Regions from separate parts of the Marinomonas dokdonensis genome, predicted to be linked through region 2. Evidence: riboswitches for the same ligand, from Rfam matches in the RefSeq annotation. Region 2 holds a riboswitch; each other region holds the start of a gene.
What was found. A riboswitch is a leader RNA that binds a small molecule or an ion and turns the genes downstream of it on or off. The one in region 2 is predicted to bind thiamine pyrophosphate.

Region 1: another riboswitch for thiamine pyrophosphate. It lies ahead of thiB (thiamine ABC transporter substrate binding subunit); the one in region 2 lies ahead of thiC (phosphomethylpyrimidine synthase ThiC).
Region 3: another riboswitch for thiamine pyrophosphate. It lies ahead of thiD (bifunctional hydroxymethylpyrimidine kinase/phosphomethylpyrimidine kinase); the one in region 2 lies ahead of thiC (phosphomethylpyrimidine synthase ThiC).

What each region holds. Positions count from the first base shown of each region.
Region 1 covers NZ_JBRAND010000001.1:516,405-524,007, reverse strand. Annotated here, with positions in the region: gene hldE (bifunctional D-glycero-beta-D-manno-heptose-7-phosphate kinase/D-glycero-beta-D-manno-heptose 1-phosphate adenylyltransferase HldE) at 1-282, shown strand, start outside; gene msbA (lipid A export permease/ATP-binding protein MsbA) at 283-2,067, shown strand; gene ACUM5Y_RS02485 (3-deoxy-D-manno-octulosonic acid transferase) at 2,070-3,296, shown strand; TPP riboswitch at 3,321-3,433, shown strand; gene thiB (thiamine ABC transporter substrate binding subunit) at 3,490-4,494, shown strand; gene thiP (thiamine/thiamine pyrophosphate ABC transporter permease) at 4,478-6,094, shown strand; gene ACUM5Y_RS02470 (thiamine ABC transporter ATP-binding protein) at 6,081-6,782, shown strand; gene ACUM5Y_RS02465 (DMT family transporter) at 6,805-7,603, shown strand, end outside.
Region 2 covers NZ_JBRAND010000004.1:72,056-79,658, reverse strand. Annotated here, with positions in the region: gene thiH (2-iminoacetate synthase ThiH) at 137-1,315, opposite strand; gene ACUM5Y_RS11150 (thiazole synthase) at 1,312-2,088, opposite strand; gene thiS (sulfur carrier protein ThiS) at 2,091-2,300, opposite strand; gene thiE (thiamine phosphate synthase) at 2,297-2,971, opposite strand; gene thiC (phosphomethylpyrimidine synthase ThiC) at 2,964-4,931, opposite strand; TPP riboswitch at 5,107-5,212, opposite strand; gene rsmI (16S rRNA (cytidine(1402)-2'-O)-methyltransferase) at 5,276-6,136, opposite strand; gene ACUM5Y_RS11125 (penicillin-binding protein activator) at 6,240-7,603, shown strand, end outside.
Region 3 covers NZ_JBRAND010000002.1:104,470-112,072, reverse strand. Annotated here, with positions in the region: gene ACUM5Y_RS05035 (tetratricopeptide repeat protein) at 1-163, opposite strand, end outside; gene ACUM5Y_RS05030 (peroxiredoxin-like family protein) at 341-985, opposite strand; gene ACUM5Y_RS05025 (TetR/AcrR family transcriptional regulator) at 1,158-1,730, shown strand; gene ACUM5Y_RS05020 (peroxiredoxin-like family protein) at 1,776-2,423, opposite strand; gene ACUM5Y_RS05015 (ABC transporter substrate-binding protein) at 2,582-3,535, opposite strand; gene ACUM5Y_RS05010 (ABC transporter permease) at 3,591-4,394, opposite strand; gene ACUM5Y_RS05005 (ABC transporter ATP-binding protein) at 4,391-5,191, opposite strand; gene thiD (bifunctional hydroxymethylpyrimidine kinase/phosphomethylpyrimidine kinase) at 5,194-6,042, opposite strand; TPP riboswitch at 6,115-6,216, opposite strand; gene ACUM5Y_RS04995 (DUF6435 family protein) at 6,263-6,445, opposite strand; gene ACUM5Y_RS04990 (MFS transporter) at 6,522-7,603, opposite strand, start outside.

The sequences.
Region 1 (7,603 bases), on a different contig from region 2:
AGGCGCCTTAAAGGTGAAAAGCGTCCTATCAATAACCTTGCCCATCGTATGGCGGTATTGGAAGGTGTTGGCGCCATCGACTGGGTTACCTGGTTTGATGAAGACACACCAAAAGAAATTATCGAAGCTTTATCACCAGATGTTTTGGTGAAAGGCGGGGATTACACGATTGATACCATTGTCGGTGCCCAGCATGTGCTCGACCATGGGGGCGAAGTAAAGGTACTGACTTTTGTCGATGGTTATTCAACCACCGCAATCATCGAAAAGGCGAATTTGTAAATGCAAAATCAAGAGCCGCTTGAGCTTGAACAACCTGCTAAAAAAGTATCCAGTGCAAAAGTCTACTTTCGCCTATTAGGGTATCTGCGCTCGTCCTGGTTTTATGTGCTACTGAGTATTGCTGGTTACCTTATGTATTCGGTGATGGAGCCTGCCTTGGCGGCTCTGCTTAAGCATATTGTGGATGTGGTCTCAAATAATAAGGTCTCAGAAAGTCGGTTGGTGATTCCCGCGGCGATTTTGGGAGTTTTTATTGTTCGTGGTATCGGTACGTTTTTGGGGTCCTACTTCATGGCGAAAGTCGCCAATCAGGTGGTTTTTGATCTGCGTACCAAGATGTTCGATAAGCTGGTTTCTTTGCCTTCGAGTTATTATCACTCAACCCCTACGGGTCGCTTGTTAGCCAAGCTCACTTACGATACTGAGCAGGTTATTGGTTCTGTCACGCAGGCGGTTCGAGTCTTGCTGCGAGAAGGCTTTACTGTAATCGGCTTGATGGGCTATATGCTTTACACCAACTGGCGCTTGTCTTTGTTGTTTTTACTTATCATTCCTTTAATCGGTGTCGTGGTTTCTTATGCGTCTAAACGCTTCTTGAAACTGAGTACACGCATTCAGGATGCCATGGGTGGTGTCACCGATGTGGCATCTGAAGCAATTAAAGGGCATGAGGTCGTCAAAATTTTCGGCGGCAACCAGTACGAGAAACAGCGCTTTCGTGAAGCTGCTGAAGAGAACCGTCGCTCGCAACTAAAAATGGAGATGACTCGGGCGCTGAATGTGCCAATCGTCCAGTTCATAGTGGCCGTGGCGTTGGCGAGTTTAATTTGGTTGGCTCTTGATCCTACGATTAGTGCGTCCATGTCGGCTGGGGATTTTGTCGCTTTCATTGGTGCGGCGGGTATGTTGAGCAAACCTATGCGCCAGCTGACCGAGGTGAACAGTATTCTGCAAAAAGGTATTGCGGCGGCGTACAGTATTTTTGCTTTTCTAGACATGGCGGAAGAAAACGATTCCGGCAAAAAATCCGTAGGTCGTTTCACTGGGGCCTTGGACTGGAAGGGTTTGACCTTTCAATATCCTGGAGCAGAAAAACAGGCGTTGAAAAACATTAATCTGTCATTGCCAGCGGGTAAAACCCTCGCTTTGGTAGGCCGCTCTGGTAGCGGAAAGTCGACCATGGCGAACCTGGTTCCACGTTTTTATGATGTAGCAGAAGATCAGATTCAAATCGATGGTCATTCCATTAATAGTTACCAGCTGAAAGATTTACGCGCCAACATCGCTTTGGTTAATCAGCAAGTGGTCTTGTTTAACGGCACTATTCGAGAAAATATTGCCTATGGCAGCTTGCGTGATGCCAGTGATGACGTGGTTATTGAGGCAGCCAAGGCGGCTAACGCTTGGGGCTTTATACAGCAGCTAGAATCTGGCCTTAATACCATGGTGGGGGAAAACGGTGTACTGCTTTCTGGTGGTCAGCGCCAGCGTATTGCGATTGCTCGAGCCATTTTGAAAAATGCGCCGATTCTCATTCTGGATGAAGCGACCTCGGCTTTGGATACCGAGTCTGAGCGTGCGATTCAACTGGCGTTGGAAAACTTGATGCAAAATCGTACCACCATCGCTATTGCTCACCGTCTATCTACCATAGAAAAAGCCGATATTATCGCGGTTGTGGATGATGGGCAGATCATTGAGCAAGGAACCCATGCTGAGTTGCTAGCTCTCAAAGGCGCCTATGCCCAGCTGCATAGCCAACAGTTTAGTGAAACTAAAGACTAAGTATGTGGTTTTATAGCCTCCTCTTGCTGCTGTTATCGCCGTTGATCTTGTGGAAAATTATCGGCTTTAAGCGACGTTATCCGAATTATCGACTGGCTCAAGCTTTTGGTCTTGGGTCAAAGGTTGAAGCTGATTTGTGGATACATTGCGCCTCGGTAGGAGAGGTGTTAGCCGTTAGACCCTTGGTGCTGGCTTGGCAGAAGAAACAGCCGACAGGGCGACTGTTAATCACTACCGTCACCCCAACTGGGGCAGAACAGGTGGCGAAAAGCTTTCCTCAGGCGCAGCATAAATATTTGCCAGTGGATTGGCGTTTCGCAGTAATGCTAGGTTTATCACGTATTCAGTGTCCGCATTTGTGGATAGTTGAGACAGAGCTTTGGCCAAACTTATTGCGACAAGCTAAACGACAAAACCTCACGGTAGACGTAATCAATGCTCGCTTAAGTGAGCGCTCATTTCGCCAGTACCAACGTTTTTCGCTGGTCTCGAAACCTTTAATGTCTCTGCCTGACCGATTTTTTTCCCATGCTGAAGACGATGCTCAACGTTTAAAGCAGCTTGGTGCCAAGCAGGTGTTGGTAACGGGCAATGTGAAGTTTGATCTAACCCTACCTTATGAAGTCATTCACTGTGCTTGGCGGGAGCAAATCTCTTCTTCTTTTGTGTGGATTGCTGCCAGTACCCATGAAGGGGAAGATGGCCTATTTCTAGAAGCTCATGCACAACTGCTAAAACAATGCCCTGATGCCTTGTTGCTGATCGTGCCTCGACACCCTGAACGTTTTGAGCAGGTCTTCCAACAAGCCCGTCAATGTTTTACTAAGGTGGCGCGCCGTAGTGTAGATTCTCTAACAGCATGGTCTGATCATGCCGTTGTGGTTGGGGACTCCATGGGGGAATTGTTGCAGTATTACCAAGCCTCCGATGTGGCGTTTGTGGCTGGCAGCATGATTGAACGTGGGGGTCATAACCCGATTGAAGCGGCATTATTGGCAAAGCCTGTGTTGGTTGGCCCACATACTTTTAATTTTAAAGACATCACTGAGCAATTAGTAACAGTTGGTGGTGCGCTGCGTTGCGCTAATGTCGCTGAGTTACAAGAGGATCTAAACGCTTTAGCTGCAAATCCTACTAATGGGGTTTTACAAGGGCAAAAAGCCTTGGCCTTTGCTCAACAGAATCAGGGCGCTGTAGAGCGTATTCTTTCTCAAATAGACATCGCCTGAACGACTCTTTACAATAGCCTCTCAAAATATCTCATGGGGTGCTTTGTGTTTAACAAAGCTGAGAAGCGGATTTGCCCGCTAACCCACCGAACCTGATCCAGATTATGCTGGCGTAGGAATCGAGATAGCAGGAGCTCTATTAAGCCTTGCCATTTCCCTGTACGCCGCTCATGTTTTTTATAGGAGCGTCACGTTGAAAAAATCCTTACTTCTCAAAGTTGCGACTTTGTCCATTGCCGCAAGTTTTTCGCTATTGGCGACAGCAAAAGATACCTTGAATGTTTACACCTATGACTCTTTTGCTGCGGAGTGGGGCCCAGGCCCCAAGATCAAACAGAACTTTGAAGCCGAGTGTCAGTGTGAACTGAATTTTGTTGCCATGGATTCTTCTGTGGGTATCTTATCTCGAGTGCAACTAGAAGGTAGTGCAAGCGAAGCGGATGTTTTGTTGGGTCTCGATTTAAACCTAATGCAAGCGGCAAAAAACAGTGGTTTATTGGCGGCTCATGGTGTGGATACCAGCCCTGTAAATCTTGCCGATGGCTGGAGTGACACACATTTTGTACCTTTCGATAAAGGGCATTTTGCTTTTATCTACAACACAGAAACCTTATCGACACCCCCCGCTTCACTAAAAGAAGTGGTAGAAAATCCGGACCTGCGAGTTATTTATCAGGACCCTCGTACCAGTACGCCGGGACTTGGCTTGTTGCTATGGATGAAAGCCGTATATGGAGAGCAAGCACCAGAGGCTTGGGAGAAATTAGCGTCCCATACGGTGACTGTGACCAAAGGCTGGTACGACGGTTATAGCCTATTTTTGAAAGGTGAAGCGGATGTGGTGTTAAGTTACACAACCTCACCGGCCTATCACATAGTTGCGGAAGGTGAGCACAAGTACAAAGCGGCGTTGGCCAGTGAAGGTTATTACCCACAGATTGAAGTGGCGGCGATGCTAAAGAATAGCCAGAACCCAGAGTTGGCTAAACGTTTTATGCAGTTCGTTTTGCAACCAGGCTTCCAGTCCACCATTGCGACTGGAAACTGGATGTTGCCAGTGGTGGATCAGGCGGAACCCCTGCCAACTGCCTTTGATGCGCCTTTAGCGGTTAACAACACATTGTTGCTATCAGCGGAACAAGTGGCTAAACAACGTAAAGCTTGGGTGAATGAGTGGTTAGATGCCACAACGCGCTAAGTCTTTAGCAAACTCCTTACCTTGGCTGGCGCGTTTGAGCCCAGCCTTGCTAGGAGTGATGATATTCATTTTCATAGGAGCGGTCAGTTTGGCGGCTCTTTTGCGTTATAGCGACCTAAGCTTATGGCCTCAGTATCTCAGTGAAGCCTATTTATGGCGAGTGATACGTTTTTCCTTGTGGCAGGCTTTATTAAGCAGTGGCTTGAGTATCTTGGTTGCTATCCCTGTGGCGTCTTGCTTGATGCATCGAAGTTTTCCAGGTCGTGGCTTGTTATTGCAGCTGTTTGCTGTGTCCATGGTGGTGCCAACCATAGTAGCGATCCTAGGGATTGTTGTGGTGTATGGCCGTTCTGGCTGGTTATTTCAGCTGTTTGGTGTGCAGGTCCCCCTGTATGGGCTATTCGGTATTCTTATTGCGCATGTGTTTTTGAATATGCCCCTTGCTACGCGTTTGTTATTGCAAGGATACGGTTTGATACCCGCTGGGCAATGGCGACAATCCAGTCAATTAGGGCTGGGGCGCTGGCAGGCATTTCGCCTAATCGAATGGCATTATCTGAAGAAGGTTTTGCCGGGTGCTTTTGTACTCACTTTCATGTTGTGCTTTTCAAGCTTTGCTGTTGTGCTGAGCTTAGGGGGAGGGCCTAAGTCTAGTACCCTAGAAGTCGCTATTTATCAGGCGTTGCGCTTTGATTTTGATTTAAACAAAGCGAGCTTTCTGGCTCTTCTGCAAGTATGCATTTGCACTCTATTCGCCATGCTTGTTTATCGACTCACACCAACTAATCGTCAGGATATGAGTCTGTTAGCAAGTAACCGTTATTTGCTGCGTGACTCTTGGTGCGCCAAAGTGAGTGATGGCGTGTTTTTTACCATCATGCTCTTGCTGGTGTTGCCACCTTTTGTGGCCATTTTTGATCCATTGTTTTCAGCCACCTTCTGGCAAACGCTGCAATCGGCTGGTCTGTGGCGCGCGGTAGGTGTTTCCTTAAAGATTGCGTTGCCTGCTGCGTTATTGAGCCTGTTGTTGGCTTTGTGCTTTGGTGTATTGGCTCGCCATTGCTTGGGGCGTGTAGGCGTACACTGGTTGCCAGATAAATTGGAGCATCTAAGTAATTTAATTTTAATGGTGCCGGGCTTGGTAATCGCCACTGGATTATTTCTATGGCTCCGAGATTTCGGCTGGGGGCTATCGTCTGGCTATTGGGTGGTGGTGTGGGTGAATGCTGTCATGGCTTTGCCTTTTGTGATGCGTGCCCTAATGCCCACCTTATACCAACAGGAAAAAAGGTTTCGACACTTGTATGCAAGTCTAGGTATCTGGGGGCTTTCTCGTTGGCGTTTAGAATGGCCTTTAATACGCTTAAGTTTGGCGCAAGCCTTTGCCTACGCTTTGCTGTTATCTCTTGGGGATATGGGGGTGATCGCGATTTTTGGCAGCCAGGGCTTGTTGTCTTTGCCGCTTTATTTATTCCAGCTGATTGGCTCTTATCGTCTAGAAGAAGGTGCTTGTGTCGCGGTTGTGTTGATAAGTTTATGTATCTTGCTGTTTTATTCTTCATTACGTTTGATCGGAGGAAAGTCCCATGCTGTCCATTAATATAGAATACAGCTGGGAGCGCTTTTCGGCAGATTATCAGTTAGCTATTGCGCCGGGTATGACCACCTTATTAGGTGCCAGTGGTGAGGGTAAGAGTACACTCTTGCATTTACTTGGTGGTTTCTTGAGTGGTCAGGGGGAACTGAGCTTTCAAGGCCAGTCATTACTGGCGTTACCTGCTTACCAGCGACCCATTACCACCTTGTTTCAGTCCGATAACTTATTTCCACAATTAACCGTTTGGCAGAATGTCGCCATTGGTTTAAATGCCAGTTTGGCGTTGAGTGCAGAGCAAAAGCAGCGAGTAATCTGGGCTTTAGAGAAAACTCAGTTACAAGATAAAGCCGAGCGCTTTCCTCAGGCTCTATCTGGCGGGCAGGCCCAACGGGTGGCTATCGCCAGAGCCTTGGTGCGCAAAAAACCTATTCTGTTATTGGATGAGCCTTTTAGTGCCTTGGACCCAGCGTTACGGGAAGAGATGTTGCAATTAGTGGCAAAGGTCACTGAAGAATATGATTTAACCACCTTACTGGTTTCTCATTTGCCACAAGAGGCGCTATTGGTGGGCGGACGTGTGGTGCTGATTGAAAAAGGTAAGGTAGCGGCCCATGAATCAGTGGACGTTTTGCAGCAACCGCAAAAAATAGCGGCTTTTGCCGAATACTTTGGTCACAATAGAGGCTTATAGCTTTCCCTAAGGTGGATGTATAGTGGATCACAAAGCGCTGATAAAAAAAGGTATTCTGCTGACAATAATTTATGCCTTTATTATGTCCATTACCGCGCTGGTGGCGAAGCAGCTGCAAACACAGGTGGCTGTGTTTGCCGTGGTGTTTTGGCAAAGTGTGATTTGTTTGATTATTCTCTTACCGCAGATGAAGGGGCATATTAAAGTCCGCTCATTTGAGGTTTGGAAAATTCATTTGGTGAGAAGTGTAGGGGGCTTCGCTGGATTCCTGTTTTATTACTGGTCCTTGAATCATATTCCGCTGGTGGAAGCTTCGTTGCTAAGAAGTTGTGCGCCCCTGTGCGTGCCCTTAGTGGTGCTGTTGATTCACAGAATGGGCATGCCGAGAAAGCGTTGGTGGCCGATGATTGTTGGCTTTGTCGGTGTTGCCCTCATCATTCATCCTACGCCCAGTCACTTTAATCCTTGGCATTTGGTGGGTTTTCTGTCGGCTTTAGGTTTGGCGCTTTCAATGGTGACCACTCGTATGCTGTCCCGACATGTAACAGGTCAAGAGACCTTATTCGTTTACTTTTTTATATCCAGTCTATTGTCTGCATTACTTGCGGGCTTAATGCCTCAAAGCTTATTCATTCCAATGGATTTATGGCCGCAAATGCTTGTGGTCGGGCTAACCTTGTACGTTGGGATGTTTTTATACAACAAGGCTTATAGCTATGCGCCGGCCAGTGTTATCTCTCCCATTAGCTATATTGGTGTGGTATTCAGTGGTTTGTGGGGCTTGCTGGTGTGGCAACACCTACCGGATATTTATGCGCTAT
Region 2 (7,603 bases):
AAGTGGCTAGCAAAGGTTCTGCGTAATCCCTTCAAGTTAATTTGGTTGTTGTTTTGGCATTTACGCTGACGCGTCGAGGAACGAGACAGGCGCAAGTAAATGTCAAACAACAACCAGCAATATCATGCGAACACAATCAACACAATGCTGGGTCCCAATCTTTCCAAACCACCTCTTTCCCTTGTCCTCGTATCATAGCGGCAATCTCTTGAACACTGCGCTCATCACTGATTTCAAACTGCTCAAGGGCTTGCTGTGCATCCTCAGCATAACCACCAGGTTGTGTTTTAGATTCTGCACTCATGGTGGTAAAGCCCATGTTCACCGCATGGTTACGAAACTCCGCCGACTCACGGGTGGACAAGCTCATTTCCACATCTGCATCAAACAAACGCCAAGCGGCGATCAATTGCACCAATTGACGATCAGAAATCACAGTTTTCGGCGTAATCCCTCCTTCACAAGGGCGAATACGTGGAAAGGCCACACTGTAACGACTGCGCCAATAGTTTTTTTGCAGATGCCTTAAATGATAAGCCATCATCACCGAATCTAAACGCCAATCATCTAAGCCCAACAAAACACCTAGCCCTATCTTATGAATGCCCGCTTTTCCTAGGCGATCCGGAGCGTCCAGTCGGTAATTAAAGTTCCCTTTATTACCCCGCAAATGATGTTCTAAATAGGTTTTTTTCGAGTAAGTCTCTTGATACACCAGCACCGCATCCAAGCCCAAGCTTTGTAATCTGGCGTACTCCTCTGTTTCCAACGGCTGCACTTCCATTGAAAGCTGACTGAAGTGCGGTTTGATGTGGGGCAGCATTTTTTCAAAGTATGGCATAGAGACACGTTTTGTCTCACCAGTGACCAAAAGGATATGATCAAACCCCTTGCCTTTAATGGCCGCGATTTCCGCGGCTATTTGCCCTTCATTCAAAGTTAAGCGCTTAATGGCATTGCTCATGGAAAAGCCACAATAAGTACATTCATTGGCACAGGTATTCGACAGGTACAAAGGCGCAAACAAACTCATGGTGTTTCCAAACCTTTGCTTGGTAAGCTGTTCGCTCTTCAGCACCATTTGCAACAAAAAGGGTTCCGCTGCAGGAGAAATAAGCGCGGCAAAATCCGCCACACTGCGTTTTGGCTTAGCTAAAGCTTTTAACACATCCTGCTCAGTAATTTGAGATTGTTGCTCGACAATTTGCGACCAGTCGACATTCTCTAACCAAGCACTAAACTGCCCCGCCATCGCAGGGCTTTGTACCGGTGCAAACTTATCTTTACGATCACTTCCAATGAGCTGACCTGTCACGATAGAGCTCCTAAAAACTCTGTTAGCGGACTAGAGGCTTGGGCTTTTACTTGTTTTTCCCCTAACCCCGCTTCATAGGCCATACGACCAGCGATCACCGCCATGCGAAATGCTTGTGCCATGGCTTTAGGGTCTTGCGCCACGGCCATGGCGGTATTCACTAACACTGCATCCGCTCCAATCTCTAACGCTAAAGCCGCATCGGAAGGGGCGCCAATACCCGCATCAACAATGACAGGAACATTACTCTGCTCAATGATAATTTCTAAAAAAGGTCGACTAGCTAAGCCCATGTTGGAGCCAATCGGTGAGCCCAGCGGCATCACACACTGGCAACCCACTTCTTCTAAGCGCTTACACAACACGGGGTCGGCATGCACATAGGGCATGACCACAAAGCCTTGCTTCACCAACTCTTCAGCGGCCAATAATGTTTCCATGCCATCTGGCATTAAATACCTAGGATCTGGGTGAATCTCTAATTTCACCCAATTGGTTTGCAAAGCTTCCCGAGCTAACTGAGCCGCAAAAATCGCCTCTTTGGCAGTACGTGCCCCAGAAGTGTTGGGTAACAGCTTTAAACCCTGATGCTGTAAAGGCTGCAAAATATTATCACTGTTGTTCTGTAGATCCATGCGCCGCAACGACAAGGTCACCAGCTCACTTTCACTGGCCACCAGCGACGTCATCATGGTCTCAGCACTGGCGTATTTTCCCGTGCCAGTGAATAAGCGTGAACCAAACTCGTGATCGGCAATGACTAAATTGCTCATGGTTAGCCTCCTGCTATGGATTCAAAAATGTAAACTTGGCTGCCACTCGCCAATTCGGTGTGCGCCCAGCGACTTTTTGGCACGACTTGTTGATCTACCGCGATGGCAATGCCCTGCTGATCACGGCCTAAACCCTCTAAAAGGTCCTGTAAAGTGCGTCCGACAAACTCATGCTCTTGATCATTTAAGCGAATCGTTAACCTCTCTGTCATACTTGCTTCCTTGTGTTAGCGGCAAAACTGGCTTGTAAATCCAAGAGGGTCTGATCTGGGTCATCCGCCAAAGTTATAGCCGTCACCACGGCCACACTGTCGACCCCAGTTTTGACGACATCCGCAAAACGCTGTTGACTGATTCCACCAATGGCTACGGTTGGCACCTTGCCAGCCAGCTTTATCACCTGATTTTTGAGCTTCTCTAAGCCCTGAGGCTTAGATGGCATCATTTTGGTTTGGGTAGGAAAAACATGCCCAAGGGCTATGTAGCTAGGCTGAATCGCCAAGGCTCTTTGCATTTCGTGCTCATCATGGGTACTTATGCCTAGGCGCAATCCTGCTTGGCGAATACCCTGAAGATCCGCGTCATACAGGTCTTCTTGACCCAGATGGACACCATAGGCTCCAAGCTCGATAGCATGCTGCCAAAAGTCATTAATGAAAACTTGAGCTTGGTACTTTTTGCCCAAAGCAATAGCTTGCGTAATTTGTGCCTTAAGCTGCAAAGGGTCGGGTTCCTTGATACGTAATTGTGTCAGTTTAACCCCTTGCTTTAGCACCCTTTCTAGCCAGTCGACCGTATCTACTACGGGATACAAGCCCATTTTCTGCATGTCCATGGGTGCAAAACCCATGGACGCCTCTTGAGCGGTGGATTCATCAATCATCCAGCATGCCTCCTGCTTGAGTTAAATACACTTCGCTGCCGAGTTTACGAAACTGGTGTGACATATCCTGCATACCTTGCTCTGCCTCACTTAGGGCTTTCAATTCGAGCGTCTGCTCTTCCATCTCTAAGCCTTTGGCATAGTCACGGACTTCTTGGGTAATTTTCATGGAACAGAACTTAGGGCCACACATGGAGCAAAAATGCGCCACTTTGCCAGAAGCTTGAGGCAAGGTTTCATCGTGGTAAGCTCGGGCGGTATGAGGGTCTAAAGATAAGTTGAATTGGTCTTCCCAACGGAACTCAAAACGCGCTTTAGATAAGGCGTTATCACGCACTTGAGCACCTGGGTGGCCTTTTGCCAAATCCGCTGCGTGGGCAGCAATCTTATAGGTAATAAGCCCTTGCTTGACGTCTTCTTTATTAGGCAAGCCCAAATGCTCTTTGGGGGTGACATAGCACAACATGGCACAGCCATACCAACCTATCTGCGCCGCCCCTATGCCAGAAGTAATGTGGTCGTAGCCTGGAGCAATGTCTTGGGTAAGAGGCCCTAAGGTATAAAAAGGCGCTTCGTGACAATGTTCCAATTGCTGATGCATATTCTCTTCAATTAACTGCATAGGCACATGCCCAGGGCCTTCAATCATCACCTGCACATCGTATTCCCATGCTACTTTGGTTAACTCGCCCAAAGTGCGTAACTCGGACATTTGCGCTTCGTCGTTGGCATCCATAATAGAGCCCGGGCGTAAGCCGTCTCCCAGTGACAGAGCCACATCATATTGAGCACAAATCTCACAGATTTCACGAAAACGCGTGTATAAAAAGCTTTCTTGATGGTGTGCCAAACACCATTTGGCCATGATAGAGCCGCCACGAGAAACAATACCAGTAAGCCTTTTTGCTGTCATCGGCACAAAACGCAGCAACACCCCAGCATGAATGGTGAAGTAGTCTACCCCCTGCTCTGCTTGCTCGATTAAGGTGTCACGAAAAACTTCCCAGTTCAGGTCTTCCGCCACGCCATCAACTTTTTCTAAGGCCTGATAGATAGGCACAGTACCAATAGGAACTGGGGAATTACGTAAAATCCACTCGCGGGTTTCGTGAATGTTTTTGCCCGTGGACAAATCCATCACGGTGTCAGCCCCCCAGCGAGTCGACCAGACCAGTTTTTCCACCTCTTCCTCGATAGAGGAAGTCACTGCCGAATTACCTATGTTAGCGTTTACCTTCACCAAGAAATTACGCCCAATGATCATGGGCTCAGATTCTGGGTGATTAATATTGTTTGGAATGATGGCGCGGCCACGAGCGACCTCATCACGGACAAATTCTGGCGTAATACGCTGTTGTAAATTAGCGCCAAAACTCTGACCCGGATGCTGTTTTAGCAGTAATTCGCTGTTAATAGCATCGATGTTTTGGTTTTCACGAATGGCGATGTATTCCATTTCTGGGGTAATGATACCCTGTCGCGCGTAATGCATTTGGGTAACACACTTCCCCGCAGAGGCTTTACGAATAGCCGTTTTCTGTTTGAAACGTAACGCTTCTAACTCTGGGTCATCTAAACGAGACTTAGCAAACTCGGATGATACTTGTGGTAATACTTGGGTATCCTTGCGCTTTTCTATCCAGTTTTTTCGTATAGGGTTCAAGCCTTTGTAGACATCAATGTGTTCTTCTAGGTCCGCGTATGGGCCAGAGCAATCGTAAACATAGATGGCCTCATTGGATTCGAACGTTAGATTATTAGGGTCCGTACCAACGGGTGTGTCAGTAACATTGATTTTACGCATAGGCACGCGAATCGATGCATCCGAACCTTCAATGTAAATGCGTTCTGAAGCAGGAAAAGGTGAACCCTGTAGGGATTCAATGACGGCTTTAGCTTGTAAGCGTGAGGCTTCACGGCTTAATTTGTTCGGTTTTTTTATTTCTGTAATGTTCGACATGAGCATTTCCCTTAAAAATGGAGAATTGCTTGTCTGAGGTGCTGTTTAAAGAATTAAACACAATACTGTGCTAATGCTTCAAAACATGAGCAACGCAAAGTATGGGTGATTTCAAAGAGGTATAGCATAGAATCAGCATCATACTGTGCGGTAGCTCATTCGATGCAGATAAGAAAAGTAACGCTTTCTTGTTTCCTACGCGGGGTATAAGCCCGATCAGGTTCTGCGGATCCCGTACTTAATTGTACGATCTCAGCCAAATGGCACTCCGACAAGTGGCCCTGAGTATACTCACTAAAAAACGGATGTAAACTCCCAACTTGCCGAAATGCGATGAAGCCTAGTTAAGCGTCTTGCATGCCTAAGGCCAATTTATAGAGATGATTTTTCTTTTCGCCAGTGAGTTTAGCCGCCATCGCCGCCGCTTGTTTAACGGGTAGATCTTCGAGCAAAATAGACAACACACGCTTGGCCTCAAGCTCAGATTCATCATCTGCTTCTGGGACATAACTTAGCATTACTACAAACTCACCTTTTAGCTGATTTGCATCCGCATCGAATTTCGCCAAGATTTCTTCTGCCGTACCCGACAAAAAAGTCTCGAAGGTTTTGGTTACTTCTCGGGCCAATACCAATCTCGCGCTGTCACCATAAACTTTGGCCACATCAGCGATGGAGTCATAAACCCTATGGGTAGACTCATAAAAAACCACGGTCCCCGCTTGGCTCTTCCATGACTCATAAAGATCACAACGTGCTTTCGATTTTGCTGGCACAAAGCCTGCGAAAAAGAATTGATCGGTCGGCAAGCCAGAGGCACACAAAGCGGCCACTAGCGCACAAGCACCTGGCACTGGTGTGACGGTTAAGCCTTGAGCTCGTAAATGGGCCACCAAATGATAACCAGGATCAGAAATCAGTGGTGTGCCAGCATCGGATACTAGGGCGACGTTCTTGCCATCCATTAATAGGCTGGCCACGTATTCTGCTTTGTCTTTTTCATTATGATCATGAAGAGAAAATAGCTTGGCATCGATGGCGAAATGGTTAAGTAAGCGACGGCTATGACGTGTATCCTCAGCACCAATATAGTCCACTTCGCGTAAGGTCTGTTCTGCACGCTTACTGAAGTCGTCAAGATTTCCTATAGGGGTTGCAACTATGTATAAGGTGCCTCTCACATCATCTGAACTATGTGCTACCATATTGCCTCTTTGTCTCTTTTAGTATTTGTCGATTATGATCATCTTTACGCCGCGCATCATACCATTAACCTTATGTACTTTTCTGCTAAGTGCATGCGGATCCGTGAATTTAAATACCACGCCCAGCAGTCAAGTGACTCGTATCCAAGCCACACCGGCACAACAAACAGCGACACAACTTGAAAGTATTTATCATCCAAATGCGGCGAGCAAAACTCCGCCAGCCATCAGCGAAGCCTTTCAATCTGCTCAGGTGGCCTATCACAATGGTAATTACCAACAAGCCTTGGCCTTACTTGAAAACGGACCACTTAAAACTAAATCCAACCTAGAGTTTGATGCAAATTTATTGGCAGCCCTAAGTACAGCCAAACTTGATGACAAGGCGCTCAGTTTTAGCTTTATCACCCAAGCAGAACAACTACCAGAAGTTAGCCATCCTGATAAGCACAACCAATTGCAAGAAACCATCGCCACGGTGCTTGAGCATTTTGAGAACTGGATAGATGTTATCGATATACGCATGGCATTAAGCCGTCACTTACCTTTAGATCAAGGTGACTACAATCAACAGCAATTATGGCTGGCCATTCAAAACTTAACGGAAAATGAAGTGGAGCAGCTTTATGCTCGACAAAATTTTGAGCTACACGAGTGGTTGAACGTTAGTAGTATCTTACGCAATACCAATTTGACCCTAGATCAGCAGGTAGCAGCCTACCAAGAGTGGTCGGAGCAAAACCCCGAACATCCAGCAGCGCTTACACCGCCCCAAGATTTTCAGGTCCTAGCTTCCATGAATGAGCTAGAACCTAAAAAAATTGTCTTGTTGCTGCCCACGACCGGCCCGCTGAAACAAGCCTCTAAAGCCATTAGTGATGGTTTCTTCTCGGCTTTCTATCACAAAAAAGATCAGCGCCCGGAAGTCTTTATCGTGAACACCAATGCTTATGAAAGTATCGAAGAGGCGCTAGAGCAAGCCTACACCCATACGCCAGATGTGATCATAGGCCCCTTACAGAAAAACCATGTAGCCAGATTGAGCTACCTAGATTTACCCTACCCTGTGATCGCTCTTAACCAACTGGACATTAATCAGAAAAATCAAAATCTCTTCCACTTCTCTCTAAGTTCGGAAGACGACATTAAGCAGCTGATTGTCTTTGCTAAGCAGCAAGGGGCGGAGAACGCAGCGATTTTAAGCACCCAGGACACCTGGGCGTTGAAGCAAGCGGACGAATTTGCCCAAGCCGCCGAAAAAGAACACTTAACACTCTTATCTAATCAAAGTTATGGCAGTACATCCAAAGAGCGTCAACAAGCCGTACAAAAGCTGCTTTTGGTAGATGAAAGCTACCAACGAAAGCAGCTAATTGAGCGTTGGACAGGAGAACAGGTAGAAACCACCACCCGTTCACGCAAAGATTTAGATTATATCTTCTATGTGGGCAAACTAAGCGATGCGAA
Region 3 (7,603 bases), on a different contig from region 2:
TTTCCCACTGCACTGGATGATCTTTATCGCTGCCATCATGCAGCTCACATAGCTGCTTAAGCTTCGTATAATGCCCATCAAAGCTTGCTTGATCTTTTTTCTGAGCCGCCGTCATTAACGCCTTCGCCAATCGATGGACTTCTTTATACACTCTTGTGTTCATGGGTACTTACTCTTGCGTCGCTAATATTGAGGGTGACTAATGGTAGAGCAATTATATGATGAAACCACTCTTTAATGGCTATTTGCCTTACCCAAATGCAAAAAGCCAGCTTATCGTTCCCGATAAGCTGGCTAATGCTGTTAAGGCTGCGTCATAGGCAACGCAATCAGAACACTCTTATAGAGCTTTAAGAGCCTCTACAATTTCAGCAGGCTCTTGGCGAGCTGTGTAGTCTGCATCAACAAATGCGCTAGCAACAGTACCATCTTGTGCTATAACAAAAGTCGCCGCCAATGGTAGATCAAATTGACCTTCGCCATTGTGTTTTTCTACATCGATGCCAAAAGACAGGTAAATTGGGCGCAGCTCTTCTGGTAGAGAGAACACCAAGCCTAGGCTCTTAGCGTAAGCAGAATTAACATCGGATAGTACTTCAAACTCTAGAGCATTTTTCTCTGCAGTAGACAAAGACGCATCAGGCAATTCTGGTGTGATGGCAACAAGTGTAGCATTTTGCGCTTTAATGTTTGCTAGCTGATCTTGGTAAGCTTTTAGCTCAAGATTACAGTATGGGCACCAACCGCCACGGTAGAAAGTCACCACAACAGGTCCTTTCGCCAATAGCGCTGCCAATGTCACTTCGTCACCATTTTGGTTAGGTAAAGAGAATGCTGGCAGTGTGTCTGCCACTTTAGGGGCTTTATCCACAATGCCAGAATCTGCCAAGTTTTGAGTGGCTAGCTTCATAAGCTCTTGAACGTTTAATGGCGCTTTTTGTACAAAGCCAGCTTTATATTCTGCAATCTGATCTTGTAAAGACATGAATAACCTCAGCAATAAAATTTATCTTGAACAGGTATTCAAACAGCATTTGAACGAACATTCAACATCATATTGAGCATTTACTCAAATTCATTGCAGTCTTCATAATTGAATCGATATAATGGCTAAAAGTGCACCAATTTCGGATAAATTCAAATTCAGGGACTTCCACATGGCGAAAGCACAATATGACAAACAGCAGGTTTTGCAGAAAGCAACGTCGGCCTTTTGGCAGCTTGGTTATCACGCCACGTCCATGCAAACCCTAGTTGCGGAAACAGGCCTAAAGCCGGGTAGCCTTTATTTGGCCTTTGGTAACAAGGAAGGTTTATTTAAAGCTTCTTTAGACTATTACGTCCAACAATCCATCGATCAGCTCACATCTCTTTTAGCGCAATACGAAAAACCAGAGGACGCTCTTCCAAGGATACTCATGAGCTTTATCGAAGAATCCCAACAAGCGGACTATTGCAGTTGTTTTCTGGTCAAAAGCCAACTAGAGCTCACCCCAGAACATGCCTCATTAAAGAGTTACGTTTCCGAGTGTTTACGTAAAATTGAAAACATTTATGCCCAAAAATTGCTAACGACCAACTCCGAGGCTGAAGCAAAAGCTAAGGCTGCAAGCCTGATGCTGCATATATTTGGGATACGTGTATACGGTTATCACGAAGGGTCAAAAGCGGACTTGATGGCAGCGGTACGTGTCGGACTGCCTTGGTTAACTTGGCAATCACTGCATTGATGCAAGCCAATACTTGCATCAATGTGATAGAGGTTCGCTACTCTCTTATAGGGCTTGTAGCGCCTTAATAATATCAGCTGGCTCAGAACGTGTGCGGTAATCCACATCCACAAAGCGCCATACAACTTCACCTTGTTGATTGATCACAAAGGTTGCAGGGGTTGGTAAAATTTGGCCATTGCCGTTGTTAATACTTTCTAAGTCTAACTGACGGTCAACCTTCATATGTTCCAACAAGAACTCAGGTACTTCCCAGGCCACACCATATTGAGCGGCAACTTGAGCCCCTTGATCAGACAGCACTTGGAAAGTCATTTTGCTGATATCATTTTTACTCATACTGCCATCTGGCACTTGTGGGCTGATGGCAACGAGCTCAGCCCCAAGAGCATGAATTTCATCTAAATGAGCCTGCAAAGCGCGCAGTTGTAAGTTGCAATATGGGCACCAGCTGCCACGATAAAAGCTCACCACAACAGAGCCTTTTTCGAGAAGCTTAGACAGATTAATGGCTTCACCCTCTTGGTTTGGCAGTGCAAAGTCTGGGGCTGTTTGTGCCACTTTAAGCGCTTCATCGCCTTGCTCAAACGCTTTAGCTTTCGCCATAAGCGCATCTACTTTTTTCATAAATTCAGGATTAGCATTACGAGATTGCTCAATTTTGGCATCGGTTTGTGCTTTTAATGTGGTCATTGTATTCCTTCATTATTCCTATCAAATAATTTGTGCCTAGGGCGGCACTGAGCGTGCTACCACACTAATACCTAAGCCAAGTGTCAACCAGTGGTTAAAAAAGTAAAGAATGAGGAACTAGGATTAAAAAAGGCCGCATATAGCGGCCTTAGAGTTTTTTAGCGAGACAGTACGGGAACGTAATCTTTGGCTTCGGGTAAACGGCTAATAATTTTTTGCTCGTACATGAAACGGGCATAATGATCATAGCGAGGTAAATCAACTGCGGCGGGGCGCAACGCAAAGCGGCTCAAAGTTGCTAACCAAGCAAGTCGATTCAACTCGTTGTCCAAAGTATCTGGCGAGTAAGCAACAAACTCCTGCCAAGACGTTTCTGGATGATTAAGAATATACACTGTGGCTTGTTCAATGGCCTGATTAAACGCCTGTAAAGCAGCGGCATCGTAGTCATTAGCATTGGCGACAAATACCAGCTCATCGTAAATTGGCACTTGATGCTCTTCTGGGAAAAACGCTTTGGCGGCAATACCTTCTAAGGCTAATTGGTTGGTTTCAAAGTTTCGAAAGCCGCCCCATGTTGCATCGACTTGACCTGATGCTAAAGACGAGGACAGCGCCCAACCAACATTAACTATGGTCACGTCCTGATAATCCACGCCATGAGCATTGAGCATGGTGCCAACAATCGCTTCTTCGTTACCCGCCACCGAGATACCTATTTTCTTACCCGCCAAATCCGCAATGCTATTAATCTTACCATTGTCTAGCACGGTGAGTGTGTTAAGAGGCGTGGCGACTAGAGTCGCGGCACGAATCAACGGCAAGCCAGCGGCCACATCCATAATTAAATTAGGCTGATAAGACACGGCTAGATCCACCTTGCCAGCGGCCACTAACTTAGCGGGTGTACTTGGATCCGCAGGTTCTTGGATGTTGACCGTTAAGCCTTTATCCGCAAAGTAGCCCTTTTGTTGCGCGATCACAATGGGGCCATGATTTGGGTTTACAAACCAATCCAACATTAAGTCCAGTGACTTTTCTGCCGCCTGTAAAGGCGCCGAGAGTAAACTGGCACTGAGCACTATCGCACTTAAAACTTTGTTATTTTTCATTATCTTTCCTTTTGTTAAAAAACCTTTGAATAACCATCCGCCACAGCCTGAGCCCTTACCAATGGATGTAGCGTTTTAATAAGTAATCGGTGACAAAATACAGGGTGACGGATAGCCCCGAGAGGATAAAAAGTGCGGCAAACATTTCGTCGACCATCATGCGTGCATTGGCCTGCAACATGAGATACCCCAGACCTTCACTAGACCCCACCCACTCCCCAGCAATCGCACCGATCGGTGCAATGACCACAGCAATACGAACACCGGAGGCTAAGGTTGGTAACGAAGCAGGCCATTGCACATAACGAAGTCTTTGCCACTTGCTCGCCCCCATAGTTTGCACCAAGTCCAAATAGCCTTGGGGGGTGTTACGCAAACCGTCATAACAACAGGTGGTCACAGGGAAAAAGATGATGATGGCGGCCATTAGAATCTTGGAGGCCATGCCGTAACCAAGCCACAGCATCAAAATCGGCGCGAGAGCAAACACAGGAATCGCCTGGCTAACAATTAGTATGGGCAACAACCAACGTTTTAACGGCTTAAAAAACAGCATTTGCAAGGCAAAGAACAAGCCCATGGTGAGGCCAAGAATCAAGCCGTAAATAATTTCTTGACCGGTGACAAGAGTATGCTGGAGCAATACTTCATAGCGCTGAAAAAGCTTTTCCAGCACCTCCATGGGCCCTGGCAATATAAAGCTAGGAAGGGCTAATGCACTGACCAATATCTGCCACAGCAGCAAGATAAAAAGAAAACACCCAAGTCCGGTGAGAAACTTGGATATGGGTGCGGTTGAGCGAGCCATTACCAAATTTGCACGATGAGATGCGGGGTCTAGTGGCGAAAAGTCACTCACTGTAAGCCCCCTTTTATATCACTTTGCAGCAAGCTCATTATCCTTTGCTGAAGATCGGCACACTCGCCGTCGTATTCCCGAGGCGGGGAATTAACGGGCACAGATAAGGCTTCGACTCGGCTTGGACGTCCCTTAAAAATATACATATTGTGAGCCAAACGAATGGCCTCTAAGGGGTCGTGAGTCACTAAAATAACGGTTTTATCGGCCAACAATTCATAAGCTAGAGTCTGTAAACGGTGACGGGTGACCGCATCGAGTGCAGAAAATGGCTCATCCATAAGAATGACACCTTTGTCCTGCATCAAGGTTCGAGCGAGCGCCACTCGTTGGCGCATACCTCCGGATAACTGCTGGGGGAATTGTTGCTCTTGTTCTGCCAAGCCTACTTGCGCCAACAGTGTTTTAGCTCGCTCTATAGCGCCCTCTTGTTCTGCCTTACCTGAAGCCGAATCCGTAAATTTTCGGCTCAGCAGCACATTGTCCAGCACAGTCAGCCAAGGCAATAACAAGTCCTGTTGAGCCATGTAAGCCACTTGTGATTTTAAGCTTGCGGAATCTGGATAAATATTAAGCTCTCCGGACCAGAGTACCTGATCATCCAATAAGCCCGCGAGGAACTTCAAAAGAGTGGATTTACCTCCGCCACTTGGGCCGAGCAAACAGGTCCACTGCCCTGGGGGAACATCCATAGAGAGCTTATCGACAATCGCTTCATGACCTTGCAAATAGGTAATTTGAAGGTTGCTAAGCATTATCCCAAGTGGGCATTTGCGAGCATCGGATGAGTGAGACAAGGCTACACTCCCCGGAAAAAGTGATGAACAGGGCCGTGGCCCTGCCCTACTTTTAGCTCATCAGCATGTGCAATGGCTTCGCTGATATACTCTTTCCCTAATGCCACCGCCTGGGATAATTCATGGCCTTGGGCCAGATAACACGCGATAGCCGAAGAAAGCGTACAGCCTGTGCCATGGGTATTTTGGGTTTGAGTACGAGGAGCAGATAAGTGCTCGATGCGATCAGCAAAGATTAATAAATCAGTGCTGTCTGCTTCTTGCTCTAGGTGTCCTCCTTTCAGTAATACCGCCCCGCAGTCTAGCTGCCTAAGCTGACTCACCATGTCTGTCATGGCGTTAGTGTCTTGAGGTAAAGGCGCCCCTGTTAATGCTACCGCTTCAGGTAAATTTGGTGTAATCAGATCAGCCAGAGAAAAGAGTTCAGTTTTGAGGGTAGCGATAGCGTCTTGCTGCAACAGCAAATCACCACTGGTGGCCACCATCACAGGATCAATTACCACGTGAGCAGGTCGATACGTTGCTAATTTTTTTGCCACCAGCTTAATGATGTTACAGTCCGCCAACATGCCTATTTTAACGGCTTGAACATTCAGGTCAGAGAACACAGCATCTAATTGTTTTTCAACGTGTTCTAAAGGAATTGCAAAAATGGCATCAACACCCAGAGTGTTTTGTGCAGTGATCGCTGTGATCACGGAACAAGCATAACCACCGGTGGCACTAATAGCCTTGATATCCGCTTGAATACCAGCTCCACCGCCACTATCTGAGCCAGCAATGGTCAACACAATAGGCGTTGCTTTTGGGGGTAAAGTACCAGTGAGTGATATGGGGGACAACTTTGACATAGTGGCTCCAAAACGAGCGCAGGAACTATATCAAGCCATAGAATAAACAAATGCAGCAGGCACTTGCCGAGACAGAAACGACCTATAGTTCCCTACGCCAGTGTTAACTGAATCAGGTTCAACGGGTCTGCATAACATGCACTCTCAGCCAAATTGGCCCCCCGACTATATGCCACCATAGTAACAAGTTTTCTCTAAAGCGCAACCAGCAAGCACTGGCTTAGCGGGTACCTTTCTCAGCCTCCAGCGCATCCAGCTGCGCCTTGATTTGCTCTGCCTGCTCAGTGAGTTCTGCATAGCCACGAATGTCACCACTACGTTGCGCTTGCATGGCCTGCTCTAGTTTCGCGGCATAGCTCTTGTGGAGTTTTTTGCTTGGGTCGGACTTAAACAAAGAAAACATATCGGCTCTTTAATGTTGTGAATTGAAGTATTTATATATCATACGCAAGCCATCCCAAAGTGGATGAGTTTTCATCCTAAAGCTTTACCAAGTTCTCATGGCAAACGCTGTTTCGCCAGATCAAACTTAACCCAGCCAACACCACCACACCTAATACCAGCCAAGATGCCGCGATCACTCCACTCCAACCCCATAATTGCCAAAATGGGTCTAAATAAAAGCCACCGACACTGGCGCCCACATAATAAAACAGCAGATACAGAGACGAGGCACTGGCTTTAGCTTGCTTCGCCAAGCGACTCACCATACCACTGGTGGTGGAGTGACATAGAAAAAAGCCAAAACTGTTTATCAACAAACCGAGAATAATCGACCACAATGTTTCCCCTAAGGTCACCAAAGAGCCCAGCATAAAGATGCAACTACCAAGCACCATAATCGGTGCCTGCCCCCATCGTTTGGCTAATTTACCCGATAACGCAGAGCCGAACGTTCCTGCTAAATAGGTCAAAAACAACAAGCCCACGTACTTAGCACTTAAATGATAAGGCGCAGCTTCAAGTAAAAAAGTCACATAGCTATATTGGTTAATAAAGATGAGAAAACTTAAACCACCGATAAAATAGCAAGTCAGTAACCGCGGATTGCTTAAATGGCCACCCATGTTCGTTAGTACATGACCAAGTTTTAATGGCTTAGGGGTAAAGTGTTGAGAAGCTGGCAGCAGCCAATAAAACGCTAGTAAGCAACTTAGACTGACTATAGACATCACAAAAAAAGCCGCCGAATATCCTAGCCACTCGCCAACAAAGCCTCCAACCAAGCGTCCACCGATTCCCCCTAACGTGTTTCCGCTAATGTATAAACCCACTGCCACGACTAAGGCTTCTGGTGTGTACTCATCTCCCAAATAGGCCACGGCAATGGCAGGGAGACCTGCCAAGAAAAAGCCTTGCACAGCTCTTAGTAACAAAAGGGACTCGTAACTGTTCACTTGCGACAAACAAAAGGTGGTAACTGTGACGCCTACCAAAGTCATCATCATTATTCCTTTGCGCCCGAGAGCATCGGAAATAGGGCCATAAAACAACAACGACACACCAAGGGTTAAGGTAGTGATGGTAAAACTGGCACTGGCTTGTAAAGGGCTAATGGCGA